3 regions of the Rhizobium quercicola genome follow, and region 1 is predicted to be linked to each of the others. Evidence: riboswitches for the same ligand, from Rfam matches in the RefSeq annotation. Region 1 holds a riboswitch; each other region holds the start of a gene.
What was found. A riboswitch is a leader RNA that binds a small molecule or an ion and turns the genes downstream of it on or off. The one in region 1 is predicted to bind cobalamin.
Positions count from the first base shown of each region.

Region 1 (3,782 bases):
AACGAGTAGCCGAAGGTGGTGCGCACGACCAGCGACGAGGTGATGACGGCCGCCAGTACCAGCGCGGTGATCGGAAAGTCGCCGGTGATCTCCAGCGCGAGGAACGTCATCGTCAGCGGCCCGCCGATGATGGCGACCGCGAGCGAACTCATGCCGACGACGGCGTAGATCACCGGCGTCAGCGTCGTGTCGCCGAAGACGTAGGGGACGACGCCGGCAAAGACCTTGCCGAGCAGCGCGCCCATGAACAGCGAGGCGAAGAACAGTCCGCCGCGGAAACCCGACCCGATCGAGACCGCCGTTGCCACGGACTTCATCAGGAACAGGCCGATCAGCATAGCGATGGGCGTGGCGTGGGCGAGATTGAGATGGAGCGCGCCATGGCCGCCGGAGAGCACCTGCGGCGAGATGGTGGCCAGCAGCCCGACCACGACGCCGCCGATGGCGGGACGCAGCGGCGCGGGAATGTCGCTCCTGCGCGCGATCTCCTCCGTCAGCGACACGCCCTTCATGATCAGGATGGCGACGCCGGCGCACAGCGCGCCGAGGAGGATGGCCGGGATGTAGTCGCCGGGAACGACATCGCCGAAGGCGCCGATGTCGATCGTGAACTCCTCGCCCCAGAGCAGGCGCGTCACCAGGTTGGCGACGAGCGCCGAGACCACGACCGGGGTCAGCGATGCAATGGTGTAGGAGCCGATGATCAGCTCGAAGGCGTAGAAGGCGCCGGTCAGCGGTGCGTTGAAGGCCGCTGCGATGGCGCCGGCCGCGCCGCAGCCGAGCAGCGTGCGCAGATCGTTGCGCCGCAATTTCAGCTTCACGCCGATCTTCGAGGCGAGACCGGAAGCGAGCTGCGTGTAGCCGGCCTCCAGGCCGACCGAGGCGCCAAAGCCGTTGGAGACGAGGTTCTGCACAGCGACCACGATGCTGTCGGTCAACGACATGCGGCCCCCGTGCAGCGCATTTGCCTCGATGGGGTCGACCATCGCCTTCTTGCGCCAGAGCGCGAGCCCCATCATGAGCAAGCCCAGCAGCAGCCCGCCGACGATCGGCGCCATGAGAATGGCGATCTGGCCCTTGAGGTCCGCGGAGCTGACGCGCTCGTAGTCGGAAATGCCGAAAATCAGCTTGTGCAGCTGCAGCGAGACGAAACTCATGGCGATGACGGCAAGCCCGGAGGTGAGACCCACGACGATGCCCGCCACGAGAAGCCCGATTTCGCTCCGCCGGGCAAAGATGCGCCACTCCGAAAAGGTGACGGCTTTCCGGGCGATACGCTTCACGCGGGCAAGGGTCAGGGACTTCAGGACGTCGGGCATGGGAGGCTCGATCTCGTCGGGCGTCTTCGCGGGGAAACGCTTGAGCTTCGGGTCGGGCGAAGCTGCGGACATAGCGCGGAAGATTGACTTGATCCAGCGACGCGCCTAATCTTCGCGGTATGGATGGTTCCCGTACGGCGCGTGTCGTTCGGGAGTAAATGGGAATGCGAAGGGATGGACCCACACAGGGCATCCTCATCGCAGCCGACCCCGCGACTGTAGAACGGTCAGGGTTCGCCATCCGGTCTCGTCCAACGGGCGACGGACCATGCCGCGTGGTGCGGCTGGCGTCATCTGAAGGACTGGGCCGGAAAAGCCACTGAAGCAGCGATGCGAGCAACCGGGGTCGGACGCCTCCTTTTCTACGAATCGTCCACCTCTTCGCCATCGATCCGGCCGTCGAACGCCGGGCAACCTGTTTCGGGAAGGCGAGGCGAACCCGTTCTCAGGGTTTCGACCCTGCGTGACGCCGTGAGCCAGGAGACCTGCCAGCCACACCGCGCCGCATCCTCATGATGCAGCGTTCCAGCGCCAGCACGGAGGTTGTCGTGGCACACGAGACGTTCGCCCACCGGGTTGCCCGGGCCGGCGGTTTTTACGCATGCGATTTTGGCTCATGCCCGGCAGGCGCATGCAGACCCTTCGGATCGCATTGCCTTTTGCGTCATGGGAGCAGCGGGACAGCCGCGCGAACATGACATCCCCGCATCATGGTACCACGCTCGTGCTCGGTGGCGCACGCTCCGGCAAGTCGGGCTTTGCCGAGCGGCTGGCTGCGGACACGGGCCTCGACCGGCATTACATCGCCACCGGCCGCGCCTTCGACGACGAGATGCGGACGCGGATCGACACCCACCGCACGTCGCGCGGCGACCTCTGGACGACGCATGAAGAGCCGTTCGATCTCGTCGGCAGGCTTGCCGCCATCGATGCCGCCGGCCGTGTCGTCCTTGTCGATTGCCTGACGCTGTGGGTCACCAATCTCATGCTGGAGGCGCGCGACGTCGCGGCGGAATCGGCGCGTCTCGTCGCCGGCCTGCCGGCACTTTGCGCCTCCGTCATTTTCGTTTCCAACGAGGTGGGGCTCGGGATGGTGCCTGACAACCGCATGGCGCGGGATTTTCGCGATCATGCCGGCCGGCTCCACCAGCAGGTCGCGGCACAGGCGCGCGACGTCTATTTCGTGGCGGCGGGTCTGCCGCTCAAGATGAAGGGTTAGTTCATGATATTCTCCAAAACCGGCGACCGTAAAGCATCGGGCGCCAAGATCCCCGCGACGGTCATCACCGGCTTTCTCGGTGCGGGCAAGACGACGATGATCCGCAACATCCTGGAAAACGCCGATGGCCGGCGGATCGCGCTCATCATCAACGAGTTCGGCGATCTCGGCGTCGATGGCGATGTGCTGAAGGGTTGCGGGGCCGAGGCCTGCAGCGAGGACGATATCATCGAGCTCACCAATGGCTGCATCTGCTGCACCGTGGCCGACGACTTCATTCCCACCATGACGCGCCTTCTGGAGCGGGAGGGCCGCCCCGACCATATCGTCATCGAGACCTCCGGTCTCGCGCTGCCGCAGCCGCTGATCGCCGCGTTCAACTGGCCCGATATCCGCACGCAGGTGACGGTGGATGGCGTGATCACCGTGGTGGACAGCGCCGCCGTCGCAGCCGGCCGTTTCGCCGACGATCATGACAAGGTGGATGCCGCGCGTGCCGAGGACGACAATCTCGACCATGAAAGCCCGATCGAGGAGCTGTTCGAAGACCAGCTCACCGCCGCCGACCTCATCGTTCTCAACAAGACCGACCTGCTGGATGCCGCCGGCATCGAGGCCGTCCGCCGCGAAGTCGCCGCGCGCACCACGCGCAAGCCGATGATGATCGAGGCCGCGAATGGCGCGGTGCCGGCCTCCGTTCTGCTCGGCCTCGGCGTCGGCACGGAAGACGATATCGCCAACCGCAAATCCCATCACGAGATGGAGCACGAGGCGGGCGAGGAGCACGACCATGACGAGTTCGCGAGCTTCGTCGTCGAACTCGGCCCGATCGCCGACTCCACCGGTTTCGTATCGCGACTGAAGGCGATCGTCTCCGCGCACGACGTCCTGCGGCTGAAGGGTTTCGCGGATGTTCCCGGCAAGCCGATGCGGCTTCTGATCCAGGCCGTGGGAACACGGATCGATCCGTATTTCGACCGCGCCTGGGCGGCCGGCGAAGCCCGTCGCACGCGCCTCGTCGTCATCGGGCTGCATGATCTGGACGAGGCTGCGCTGCGTGCGGCCATCGTCGCGGCAGCGGCATAGACCAGGCGGGAACAGCGGCGGATGCATCTTCTTCTTGCGCAGAAAGGCACGATCTCGGACGGGGACGAGGCCATCGACCTCGCCCAGTCGCCGGGCGAGATCCTGTTCCTGTCCGCAGCCGATACGGAGCTTTCCGCCATCGCGAGCGCCTGCAGGAC
Region 1 is NZ_JAJOZR010000007.1:284,038-287,819, reverse strand. It holds gene LRX75_RS12995 (chloride channel protein) at 1-1,319, opposite strand, end outside; cobalamin riboswitch at 1,427-1,826, shown strand; gene cobU (bifunctional adenosylcobinamide kinase/adenosylcobinamide-phosphate guanylyltransferase) at 2,014-2,538, shown strand; gene cobW (cobalamin biosynthesis protein CobW) at 2,542-3,624, shown strand; gene cobN (cobaltochelatase subunit CobN) at 3,646-3,782, shown strand, end outside.

Region 2 (3,782 bases), on a different contig from region 1:
AACCTGGTCCGCGCCGCCGTCACGTGGCAGTAGCCGAGATGCGGGCTGCCATCGAGCGTGCGGTGGAAGATCATCTTGGGAAAGCGGATCGACGCGTGAAAGCCGTTGATGCGGTCGTAGGCGAGCGTGCCGGCGGCCTCCAGCTTGCGCCCGGTCCGCTCCGCCACTTCCTTGTGCGTCAGGTAGCGCCGCGCGGCGCGCGCGTCGGAGGTCGAGCGGTTGATGCGGCCCGTGCGCAGGTAATCCGTGTACACGCCCCCGCGTTGTTCCTTGGGGGCCTTGGCATCATCATAGTAGCGCAGGTTGGCCATGGTCTGGTCCAGCATGGATGATCTTCCTTTTCGTCAGTTTTACGGGCCCGCCATGGCGCGAGGCTTGCGTCATCAGGCCATGTGTCGTCGGGATGGGGGCGGGGCGCGGTCCTCGATGTCGCAAATGCGCACGCCGTCGCGATGCGCAAGGCCGACCGGAAAAGCGACATCTGCCCAGATTTCACGCATCCTGTTGTTTCTCTTGAAGGATCGGCGCACGCAGCGCGAAAAATGCCCGGCGATCGCGCGTGTCGTCTTTCTCAAATCGCGTGTCGCTTCTTGGCCTCTGAAATCGGCCGGCGCGGCGTTAGATAGAGAGGCTCAAGGCGCCGGTTTCCAAGGGATCCGGACAAATTGGGAAGCCGGTCGAAACCCGGCGCTGCGCCCGCAACGGTGGTGGAGCATGACGCCGGCAGAGCCTTCTCGAGGGGTTGAGCAACCCCGAGGTCTGTATGGCGGGATGCCCCTGAGCCCGGACACCTGTCTTGCGCCGACGGTACGGTCATTGATGTGAATGTCTTGGTGCGGCGGTTGCCGGGTGCGAGCGAAAACGGCTTTCCCGGCCATACCGGCCCTGTCTATGGCCCCTTGACGGGGTTTCGGGATGGCGACCCCTCGGAAGGGTCCGTGGTATAAAGGAACGGGAACATGGATTTTCGCAGCGAAGTGCTCCGCACGCTCCGGAACCGGCGCGAGACCCACAGCCTCGAGCAGGCATTCTATACGGATCCCGATCTCTACAAGCTCGACCTGCAGGAGATCTGGTACAAGGACTGGCTCTTCATCGGCCATGACTGCGAGATCCCCAAGGCCGGCAATTATTTCACGGTCCAGATCGGCGACTATCCCGTCGTCATCACCCGCGACCGTCAGGGCGCCATTCATGCCCTGCACAATGCCTGCCGCCACCGCGGCTCGCGCGTCTGCACCCAGGCCAAGGGCGCGTCCGCCAAGCTCGTCTGTCCCTATCACAACTGGACCTACGAGCTGGACGGCAAGCTGATGTTCGCCCGCCAGATGGGTGAGGACTTCGACAAGTCCGCCCACGGCCTGAAGCCCGTCGCCTGCGAGACCATTGCCGGCTACATCTTCATCAGCCTCGCCGCCGAGCCGCTCGATTTCGCGCCCGTGCGCGACATGGTCACCTCCTACCTCGCACCGCACAATCTCAAGGACACGAAGGTGGCCTTCGAGAGCACCATCGTGGAGAAGGGCAACTGGAAGCTCGTCTGGGAAAACAACCGCGAGTGCTACCACTGCGCCAGCAACCACCCGGAACTCTGCCGCACCTATCCCGAGGCCCCCTCGGCCACCGGCGTGCAGGGCGCCAAGGACGATCCCGTCATCTCCGAGCACTGGAGCCGCTGCGAGGCCTCCGGCCTGCCGAGCGAGTTCCGCATCGATCCGACGGGCCAGTTCCGCGTCGCGCGCATGCCGCTGATCCAGGATGCCGAGAGCTACACGATGTCCGGCGCCCGCGCCGTCAAGCGCCGTCTGTCGGATGCCGTGCCCCAGAGCCACATCGGCACGCTGCTGATGTTCCACTATCCGAGCACCTGGAACCACGTGCTGGCCGACCACGCCATCACCTTCCGCGTGCTGCCGCTCGGGCCGGAACTGACGCAGGTCACCACCAAGTGGCTGGTCCACAAGGATGCCGTGGAAGGCGTCGATTACAATCTTGAAGAACTCACGCACGTCTGGACCGAGACCAACGATCAGGACCGCCAGATCGTCGAGGAAAATGCCTTCGGCATCCGCTCGCCGGCCTATGAGCCGGGACCCTACTCGCCCGAGCACGAAGGCGGCGTCATGCAGTTCGTGGAGTGGTACACGACGTTCATGCAGGATCGCCTGACCGGCGTCCACGCGCCGCTTGTCCGCGTGGCGTGACATGAGCCAAAGCATCGGCATCGCATCGCCGTTCCGTCACTTCGATGAGCTGCAGCCCTGGAACGATCGCCAGCACCTGCTCGAATGCATCGCGGCGACGGTCGAGGCGCCCGACGTCATGACCTTCGTGTTCAGGTCGGATCGCGACGGCTGGTTCCGCTACCTGCCGGGCCAGTTCGTCACGCTGGAAATTCCGGTGACGGCCGACGATCCGGTGATGCGGACCTATACGCTCTCCTCGACGCCCTCGCGTCCCTTCTCCATCGCCGTCACGGTGAAGGCGCAGGCGACCTCGGTCGGCACGCGCTGGATGTTCGAAAACCTGCGCCCGGGCATGACGCTCAAGGCCTTCGGTCCGCTCGGCGACTTCTCCTTCGTGCGCTATCCCGGCGAAAAATACCTGTTCGTCTCCGCCGGCTCCGGTATCACGCCGATGATGTCGATGACGCGCTGGTTCTCCGATTGCGCGCCGCAGACCGATATCGCCTTCATCTCCTGCGCCCGCCGACCCGACGATCTGCTCTTCCGGTCCGAACTGGAAACGCTCAGCCCCGGCATGCCGAACCTGTCGCTCGGCTTCGTCGTGGAAGGCCACGAGCCCCGCCATGGCTGGCACGGCCTGCGCGGTCGCATCGATGCCGCCAAGGTGGCGCTGCTGTCGCCCGATTTCATGACCCGCACGGTGTTCTGCTGCGGTCCCGAGCCCTTCATGCGCGGCGTGCGCGAGATGCTGCAGGCATCCGGCTTCGACATGGCGCGCTACCACGAGGAAAGCTTCCAGCCGGCCGCCGCCCCCAATGTCGACGAACTCGCCGTCCGTGCCGGTGCCGGCGAGGTCGATGGCGACCAGCCGATCGTCGCCCCCACCGTCACCTTCACCATGGCCGGCAAGGAGGCCAGGTGCATCCCCGGCCAGACGGTGCTCCAGACCGCCCGCGCCGCCGGCGTGCGCATCGGTGCGGCCTGCGAAAGCGGCCTCTGCGGCACCTGCCGCGTCATGAAGATCTCGGGCGAGGTCGACATGAACCACAATGGCGGCATCCTCGACGAGGAAGTCGAGGAAGGCTACATCCTCGCCTGCTGCTCCCGCCCGCTGACGGATGTGCAGATCGAGGCGTGAGCGGGCGACCGTCCGTCGCAAAGACCCCGTGACCTGACGTCCGTCGGGTCGGAGACGGTGCGCGCTCGTGAGAATTCGAGGATGATCGGCCGTTACCGCGAGGCGATCCGTGCGCCGATGGAGGAGGTCGTCATCGCGTCCACGCCGATCGCCTGCGCGCCGATGCAGGCCGGGCGTGTGCCGCTGGCCGAGACGAGCATGAGGACGGGCGGATCGAGGGCCGGGATCGACGGAGCCGGTTCCGGAGGCAGCGGCTTTGCCGGTACCAGGTCGCCCTTGGCCCATTCCGCCTTGAGCCGCGCGGCATCCATCGGTGCCACGTTGACGTCGATATCGGGCAGGGTTCCACTGATGCGGTAGGGACAGCGCCGCTTGTTGCAGTTGGCGCCGGAGGAGAACTGCCAGAGCGCGTAGCTGTCCCAGTTGCCCATGGGAAAGACGTTGCGGATGCCCGGCTT
Region 2 is NZ_JAJOZR010000012.1:34,512-38,293, forward strand. It holds gene LRX75_RS17895 (DUF6656 family protein) at 1-311, opposite strand, end outside; cobalamin riboswitch at 619-813, shown strand; gene LRX75_RS17900 (aromatic ring-hydroxylating oxygenase subunit alpha) at 960-2,204, shown strand; gene LRX75_RS17905 (FAD-binding oxidoreductase) at 2,206-3,324, shown strand; gene LRX75_RS17910 (glycoside hydrolase family 25 protein) at 3,417-3,782, opposite strand, start outside.
Region 2: it holds a riboswitch for cobalamin, as region 1 does, so the genes downstream of both, LRX75_RS17900 (aromatic ring-hydroxylating oxygenase subunit alpha) here and cobU (bifunctional adenosylcobinamide kinase/adenosylcobinamide-phosphate guanylyltransferase) in region 1, are expected to answer to the same signal.

Region 3 (3,782 bases), on a different contig from region 1:
GAAGCGTGCCGGTTTCGCCGGCGGATGGCTGTAGGCTTTTCCAGGCGGTCCGGCCCGCTGTGTCGCGGGCCGGTGTCCCGTCATGCCGCCTTGAGAAAGCGGTCGTTGAGGGCGCCGGAGACGGTGCCGAGGACGAGCCAGAAGGCCAGTGTGGTTGCCAGTGCCGCAACCGCGAATTCCGCGCCGAGAACGGCGGGGACGGGGCTTGCGATATCGCCCGGCTGGGGTGCGCCGTAGATGTGGGGCAGGGCGAGGAGGACAAAGCCCGCACCTTTCGCCACGATCTCCCGTCGCAGCGCGATCAGGCCGAGACCGAGCGCCGAAAGCGCCGTTGTGGCGAGCCACCACGTCTGGCGATCGCCGAGGTCGGCGGCGGGAAAGCCGGGCAACTCGGGGGGAAGGCCGAGAGCCGGAAGCATGTGGACCGACAGCCAGCCGAGGGCACCCCAGGTGAGGCCGGTGCGCAAGGTCGGCGGGCTGCCGGTCAGGATGCCGATGCCCCCCAGCAGCAGGCCGAAGCCGGCACCCGTCACCAGATTGGCGATCAGCGTGCCTGAGAAGCGGCTCATGCCGAACATGATGCCGCCCTCCGCATGCGCCTCGCCGTCATGCGCGTAGGCCGGCGTTACCGGCTGCAGCGCGGCTGCGAAGGTCGCAAAGAGCGCGCCGGAGCCACGTGCGGAATGCTCGTGTGCCGCCGGGGCTCCCGGGGCGGGTTCGCCCTCGTAGGTTTCCGCATGGAGGATCAGCGGCACGACGCGGAGTTCCTGCGCCGCTGTCATGAAGAGGCCTGCGATAAGGCCGGCGCAGATGGCGGCCAGAAGTGTCTTGACGATCATAGATATCCCTTTCGGAGCCGCGCCTTGCCGGCGTGCTCTCGTCCTGTGCCTGTGTGGGAGGATCCGATCTGTCGGCACGACGAGGCGCAGCACGGCCGGCGCGCACGCACACAGGCGGTCGCGTCGGGCATGCCGGCGTCAGCGGCGCAACGCCCGGTCGCGGGGCTTTGCGCTCGCCTGTCGCTCGAGAGATCGGGCCTGTTTACGCTAGTGGCAGGGGAAGCCGAACGAGTGGCGGACGTCGTGCGCGGTATCGTGCAGCACGGCCGAATTGGCCAGACCGGCGCCGAACACGAGGAACGCCCCGATGCACAAGGACAGGAAACCCGCAATCATGCGGTCATTGAGGGAAAGCGAAACGCCAGATGCGTTGGTAACAGCCATGACAACCTCCGTGATGGCAATGTGGGACGTGTCCCACTCCTTTGGGCGAAATGCCCGACATCAATCGGCAGGTGTCCTGGCTCGCGGTGTCTGATGCCGGGTGGCATCGTCGGATCTTCCTCGCCTTCCCGCAGATCGGAGATATCCCCGTCACCACAGTGGCTTCTACCGGTTGCCCGGCATGAAAGACCCTGACCGCTCTACAGTCGCGGGGTCGGCCGTGATTGAGGTGCCGCACTGGGTCCACCCGTCACGTTCCCATTTACTCCCCGGATGGTGTGGCACCCGGAGAACCTCTTGATGAGGATCACTATGACGTGTGCGGAACGGCTGTCAATCGCCGTGATCCGCCTGTCGCACGGATCAGAGCGTTGCGGCGAGGGCTGCAAGCTGGTCGGCGCACTGGTTCCAGCCTTCGTGGAAGCCCATCTGCTCATGCGCGTCGCGATCGGTCTTCGTCCAGTGGCGGACGCGGGCCGTGTAGCGTGTGCCGTCGTTCTCCGGCTCGAAGGTGATGATGCCGGTCATGAAGGGTTTTTCCGACGGCGTCCATGCGCGGATATAGGCGTCCGTAAAGACAATCTTTCGATCCGGCACGATCTCGAGATAGACGCCGCGATTGGGCATTTCCGTGCCTTCCGGGCTCTTCATGACGATCAGGTTCGAGCCGCCGACGCGCAGATCGACCTCGGCCGTCGCGATCGTCCAAGGTTTCGGCACGAACCATTGCTGGATAAGCGCAGGCTCCGTCCAGCAGCGGAACAAGGCGTTTGGCGTGGCAGCGATGTGGCGGGTGATGACGAGGTCGCGATCGTCGGAGGTGGTGGGGTCTGTCATGGTCTCGGGCATGGTCTGTGTCCTGGGTCGGCGCGTGCGTTCCGGCGGAGTGTCGGTCATCCGGCGCTGACTGTCGAGGCCTTTACAACGGTCTTCGATCTCCGATCAGGGACCGGCGGGGGAGGACTGGATCTTGACGATCGCTGTCGTCCATTTCGGTGCCTCGGGCGGGCCGGTGCGGGGTGCGGGGAAGACGAGGGAGGTGCGCAGCGGAGCAGAGTGACCCGGCGGGATGCGGGCGATGATCAGCGCATCGTCGCGACCAATCGTCCGGCAGGTGCCCGACGGGCAATCATCGAGCGTGACGTCGAGGGTGAAGTAATCGAGAAAGGCGGCGCCGTCATTGTGGACCGTGCCGGTCACGACATAGCTGCTGGCCGGCGTGCTCTTTTCGAATTGGAGATTTTCCAGCCGGACCTCGCTTGCCGCGATCGTCGCGACGGGCCGATCTGCCGTAACGGGCGACAACGGTTCTGGCGGACGGGCATTGTCGTCGGTCCACCAGACGACGAAAGCACTGACGAGGCCGACGGCGACGAGCACCGAAAGCGCCGGCTCGGCCATCTTGCGAAACCGCTGGTCCCAGACGGCAAGCGCGACGACCACGAAGCTCGCGATCGCGAGCGAAATCCAAAGCATGAACGGCCTCCCCTTGCATTCCTATATAGGGACGACACGGCCGGGTTGAAAGCGGACGCGGTGAATCAAAAGGGGAACAAAGGTGAGATCGTTCAGTTCCTCAGCCGCAGAAACACCGTTTGAACCACCGCGGCGGCAAGCCTGTCCCGCGGACCCCGTGAAAGGATAAAACCATGGCAGGAAAAGCTCTCGAGGATCTGTTCCACGACATGCTCAAGGATGTCTACTACGCCGAAAAGAAGATTGCGAAGACGCTGCCGAAGATGGCCCGTGGCGCGCAGAGCCCCGAGCTGAAGGCTGCTTTCGAGAAGCATCGTGAAGAGACCGAAGGCCAGATCGAACGCCTCCAGCAGGTTTTCGAAATCTTCGGCAAGCGCGCGACGGGCAAGACCTGTGCCGCCATCGAAGGCATCATCGAGGAGGGCGAGGAAGTCCTGGAGGAATTCAAGGGCTCTCCGGCCGTGGATGCCGGTCTTCTCGCCACCGCACAGGCGGTCGAGCACTATGAAATGGCACGCTACGGCACGCTGAAGACCTGGGCCGGTCTGCTCGGTCTCGACGAAGCCGTCAAGCTGCTCGACGAGACGCTGAAGCAGGAAGAGAAGACCGACGCCGACCTGACGAAGCTGTCGAAGGCTGTCAATGCCAGCGCCATGACGAAGGCGAAGGCGGCCTGAGCTTCAGGCTGATGCCACAGATGAGAACGCCGGCCGGATCGCTCCGCGCCGGCGTTTTCATGTCAGGAAGAGACCTCATTCCGAGAGGCTGATCCAGTAGGCGCCCTCGAACGGGACCGCGGCAAAGCGGGTGTTGATTTCGGCAAGCGTCGCCTTGGGGTCGAGATCGGCGAAGAGATCGGGTCGAAGCCAGCGGGCGAACGCTTCTGCCGCGAGAATGTTGAGCGGCACTGCGTTGAAGAAATTCCACAAGCCGTGCACCCGCTTGTCGCGTACCCCCTTGAGGTTGGCGAGAATGGGGGAGGTGACGACCTGAGCGAGCGTCGTCCGGGCCTCGTCATCCGGCACGCCGGGGCCGATGGAAAAGGTGCTGTAGGTGCCGCCGGGGGAGCCCGTGGCGATGTAG
Region 3 is NZ_JAJOZR010000011.1:11,077-14,858, forward strand. It holds gene LRX75_RS16875 (glucoamylase family protein) at 1-34, shown strand, start outside; gene LRX75_RS16880 (CbtA family protein) at 81-839, opposite strand; gene LRX75_RS16885 (CbtB domain-containing protein) at 1,047-1,223, opposite strand; cobalamin riboswitch at 1,273-1,536, opposite strand; gene LRX75_RS16890 (SRPBCC family protein) at 1,587-2,072, opposite strand; gene LRX75_RS16895 (hypothetical protein) at 2,166-2,699, opposite strand; gene LRX75_RS16900 (YciE/YciF ferroxidase family protein) at 2,873-3,376, shown strand; gene LRX75_RS16905 (ABC transporter substrate-binding protein) at 3,452-3,782, opposite strand, start outside.
Region 3: it holds a riboswitch for cobalamin, as region 1 does, so the genes downstream of both, LRX75_RS16885 (CbtB domain-containing protein) here and cobU (bifunctional adenosylcobinamide kinase/adenosylcobinamide-phosphate guanylyltransferase) in region 1, are expected to answer to the same signal.